One region of the Nocardiopsis sp. LDBS1602 genome, then DNA from elsewhere that is predicted to be linked to it. Evidence: riboswitches for the same ligand, from Rfam matches in the RefSeq annotation. Region 1 holds a riboswitch; the other holds the start of a gene.
What was found. A riboswitch is a leader RNA that binds a small molecule or an ion and turns the genes downstream of it on or off. The one in region 1 is predicted to bind thiamine pyrophosphate.
Positions count from the first base shown of each region.

Region 2: it holds a riboswitch for thiamine pyrophosphate, as region 1 does, so the genes downstream of both, thiO (glycine oxidase ThiO) here and U9J66_RS21160 (ECF transporter S component) in region 1, are expected to answer to the same signal.

Region 1 is NZ_JAYLVW010000008.1:138,779-140,974, forward strand. It holds gene U9J66_RS21155 (ABC transporter ATP-binding protein) at 1-626, opposite strand, end outside; gene U9J66_RS21160 (ECF transporter S component) at 630-1,271, opposite strand; TPP riboswitch at 1,349-1,456, opposite strand; gene U9J66_RS21165 (transglycosylase domain-containing protein) at 1,576-2,196, opposite strand, start outside.
Region 2 is NZ_JAYLVW010000012.1:40,610-42,805, reverse strand. It holds gene thiS (sulfur carrier protein ThiS) at 1-68, opposite strand, end outside; gene thiO (glycine oxidase ThiO) at 59-1,327, opposite strand; TPP riboswitch at 1,296-1,406, opposite strand; gene U9J66_RS24145 (Rv2175c family DNA-binding protein) at 1,525-1,884, shown strand; gene thiE (thiamine phosphate synthase) at 1,961-2,196, shown strand, end outside.

The sequences.
Region 1 (2,196 bases):
GCGACCCGGTGTTCGACCAGGACGAGGGTGGCCTCGGTCTCGGCCAGTAGACGGGCGAGCAGGGACCGGACCAGCTCGGCCCCGGCCGGGTCGAGGTTGGCGGTGGGCTCGTCCAGCAGCAGCAGGCGAGGGCGCATGGCCAGCGCTCCGGCGATCACCAGTCGCTGCTTCTCTCCGCCGGACAGGGCACCGGTGGAATGCCGCAGACCGTAGGGGAAGCCCACGTCCGCCAGGGCCCCCTCCACCCGGGGCCGGATCGCCTCTCGTTCGATACCGAGGTTCTCCAGACCGAACGCGACGTCGTCTCCGGCCCGGGCCATCACGAGCTGGGTCTCGGGGTCCTGGGCGACCAGGCCGACCCGACCCCTACCGCGGGCGGCGGGCTCTCCGTCCACACGGAGCAGGCCCTCCTCCTCGCCGCTGATGGCGCTGTCGGGGCCGGTGAGCCCGGCCAGGGAGTGGAGCAGGGTGCTCTTGCCCGCGCCGGAGGCGCCCAGCAGCAGGATCCGCTCCCCGGGTTCGACGACCAGGTCCACGCCGCGCAGGGCGTGGGTGTCGCGGCCCGCGTGCCGCCATCCCCAACCGGAGAGCTCCACACGCGCGCCGCCCACGTTCCTCGCTCCCATGGGTCAGCCCTTGGCCGAGGGGAAGGGGGCCAGGGCGCCGGCGCGCGCCAGGGCGGTGGTGAGGAGCCTGGCTCCCACACCCGCGATGAGGGCCGCGCTGATCACCACGATCACCCCATAGGTGATCTGGTAGTGGAGCGGCCAGGTGACGTTGTAGGCGATGTTGTCCCGGATGGCCGGGGACAGGCCCGCGAACGCCGCGGCGAGCACGGCCACGCCCATGTTCCAACGCCGGTAGGCGAACGCCAGGAAGACCAGTTCGGGCAGCAGCCCCTGGAGGGTGCCGTCGAGGATGACCGCGAGCCCCCACTGGGTTCCCAGGACCGCGGAGACCGAGGCCGCCGCGATCGAGGTGAGCACGGCGGCGCCGGGCTTGCGGACGATCAGACCACCGAGCACGCCGGAGATCAGCCACATGCCGTAGACGACGGCCTGACCGGGCGGGAAGAACACGAACAGCGGCGTCGTGATCGACCAGACGATGTTCCACAGCCAGAAGACGACACCGACCGCCACACCGATCACGGCGGCGACGACGATGTCGACGGTGCGCCAGCTCTTGAGACCGGCCCGTACCTCTTGGAGGAATCCGGCACGCGCGACCTCGCGGCCATCGGTCGTGCCGGTCCTGTCTTCGGTACTCATTACCCGAGGGTTCCCTTCGTCGGAGCGACGGAGGGGAATGCGGCCAAGAGCGCCATCACGCGTTCTCACGCGCACGATGGCGGGTTCTCACGACTTCCTTCGCCGGCATGATCCGGATCAGGTGTCTAAGGGTCTGCGGCCCGGTGCCGCACTCTCAGCGCTTCCGCGCTCCCCTGTCGGTTCGGCTCCATTATGCGCCATGAGGCAAATATCGGAGCTCTTGACCCTCCATACCCCTTTCACCACGACATATAGGCCTCTGCCCACCTCGGGACCATGGACCGCGCGCGAGCGGGTCCGGTGGTCAGGTGCCGGCCCCCTCCCCGGTGTCGGAGCCCTCGGTACCGCCGGAACCTTCGGTGCCTTCGGTGCTGTCCGTGCCGCCGGTGCCTTCGGTGCCGCCCGTGCCTCCGGTACCGTCCGAGCCCTCGGTACCGCCCGTGCCGCCGGTGCCGTCCGAACCTTCGGCGCCGCCGGTACCTTCGGAGTCCGCGGAACCCTCCGTGCTCTCCGTGCTCTCCGTACCTTCGGAGTCCGCGGAGCCGGCGGCGTCCTCGGGGCCGTCCGCTCCGCCCCCGTCATCGGAGTCGTCGTCCTTCTCCCGTCCGGGCGGCTCCGCCGTCGGGTCCCCGAAGGAACCGGGAGAACCGGCGAAACTCTCGGAGGGCAGCCCCTCCGTCGCCCCGCGCATGGACTCCTGCCAGATCGGTCCGGGCAGGGTCCCTCCGTAGACGACGCCGAAGTACTGTCCGCCGATGGTCACCCCGCGCAGCGGGTTCTGCTCACCACCGCGCACGTCGCCGACGACGACCGCGGAGGCCAGGTTCGGGGTGTGCCCGGCGAACCAGGCGTAGGCGGATCCGTCGGTGGTACCGGTCTTGCCCGCCGCGGGCCGCCCGATGTCCAGGCCCTTGGCCGTACCTCC
Region 2 (2,196 bases), on a different contig from region 1:
TCGCGCACGACCGTCTCGACCGTGGCGGCCTCGCTCTGGCGGCTCTCGCCGTTGATGATCAGTTCCACTGTTCCTCCCACGTCGTCGGCTTCTCCCGCGTGTCACCGCCGGGCACGGCTCGGTCGGCGGCGAACCGGCGCGCGTACTCGGGCAGCGTGCCGGTGGTGAGCGCCTCGGCCATGACCTCTCCGGTCACGGGGGCCAGGAGCACCCCGTGGCGGAAGTGGCCGGAGGCCAGGTGCAGTCCCGGGACCCTCGTGGGGCCCAGGAGGGGTTCGTTGTCGGGGGATCCGGGGCGCAGGCCCACGCAGGTCTCGGTGATCTCCAGTTCGCCCACCCCGGGGACCAGCTCTCGGGCGTCCCGCAGTACCTGCCAGAGTCCCCCCGCGGTCAGGGCGGTGTCGTGGCCCAGTTCCTCCTGGGTGGCGCCCACGATCACCTCGCCGTCGGCGCGTGGCACCAGGTAGACGGGGAATCCGCGGACCAGGCCGCGCACGGTGCGCTCCACGATGGGCGGTTCTCCGGCGCGCACGCGGGCGCGCAGCAACTGTCCCTTGACCGGGCGCAGCGGCGGCACCACCGGCGCGGGCAGCGTGATCCGGTCGCCCCAGCAGCCCGCGGCCAGGACGACCTGGTGCGCCGGAAGGACGGGACCGTCGATCGGACGTACCCCGAGGCGGGCCCCGTCAGGGCCCGGGGAGGAGACCTCCGCCACGGTCCCGGAGACCTCGCGCACCCCCGCGCGCCTCCCGGCCTCGGCCAGGGCCCGGAGGAGGAGCCGGGGGTCGAGGGAGTGGTCCTCGGGAGCCAGGACACCGCCGCGCACGGAAGGCGCCAGCATGGGCTCCAACCTGCGGCACTCACGGCCGCCCAGCCGTTCGGTGGCGATCCCCAGCCGTTCCTGGAGGGCGTGCAGATCGTGCAGGACGGACAGGTCGTCCCGGTCGAAGGCGACCAGCAGGGTGCCGGTGCGGCGATGACCCACCGATCGGCCGCTCGCGGCCTCCACCTCGGCGACGAAGTCGTCGTACATCCGCGCGGAGCGCAGGCCCAGGGCCATCAGCTCCTCCTCGCCGAACACCGCCTCGGTGGCGGGGGTCAGCATGCCCGCGGCGACGGTCGAGGCGGCACGCGCGTGGGACGGTTCGTCCACCGGATCGGGCTCGACCAGCGTGACGTCCAGGCCCTGTTGGGCGGCCCGCCACGCGGTGACGCGGCCGATGACGCCACCGCCCACCACGACCACGGTATTGGTAGGACGAATCCTCGTGTCGGGGGTTTCCTCGAAAGTACGCACGGTGCGTTCCTCCACTCCCTTCGCCGGCATGATCCGGATCAGGTTCGTGCGGTCGGAGACGGGCAGTCTCCCTCTCAGCCGGGTCCACCCGGCTCCCGCGGGACGTGTCTGTTCGGTACCCCATCCTAGGACAGGCCCTTCGAAGGGGGCGCGTCGGGACCTCGGCCAGGTCACCCGGCACGGCCGGGACGGTCCGCGTGGCCGGCCGTGTGTGGCAGATTGGGAGGGTGACACAAAGCGACCGTGAAATCGACGAACTGGTCGGCGACTGGCTGACCCTGCGAGAGGCCGCCCGGCCGCTGGGCGTGAGCCCCAACCGGATCAAGACGCTCATCCGCGAGAAGCGGCTGATGGGTCTGGTCCGGGGCGGAGAACTCTCCATCCCCGCCGCCTTCCTGGACGGGGAGGACCTGGTCAAGGGGCTGCCCGGCACCATCGTGCTGCTCACCGACGCCGGGTTCTCCACGGAGGAGGCCCTGCGCTGGCTGTTCACCCCGGACGACACCCTGCCCGGAACCCCGATCCAGGCCATGCGCGAGAACCGGGGCACCGAGGTGCGGCGCCGCGCCCAGAGCCTGGCCTTCTGAGGCGGGTCCGGGGCCCGGGGCGCTCCGCACGGGGGTGCCCTCGGGTCCCCGATCTCCGGGCCCTAAGGTGGACGGTGTGAGGACCAGCCACGGAACCAGCCTGCGCGAGCGCCTGGACGCATCGCTTCTGTACCTGTGCACCGACGCCCGGACCGGGCGCGGCGATCTCGCGGAGTTCACCGACGCCGCCCTGGCCGGAGGTGTGGACATCGTCCAACTCCGGGACAAGGGTCTGGAGGCCCGTGAGGAGCTCGCGGCCCTGGAGATCATGCGCGAGGCCTGCGAGCGGCACGGGGCCCTGCTCGCGGTCAA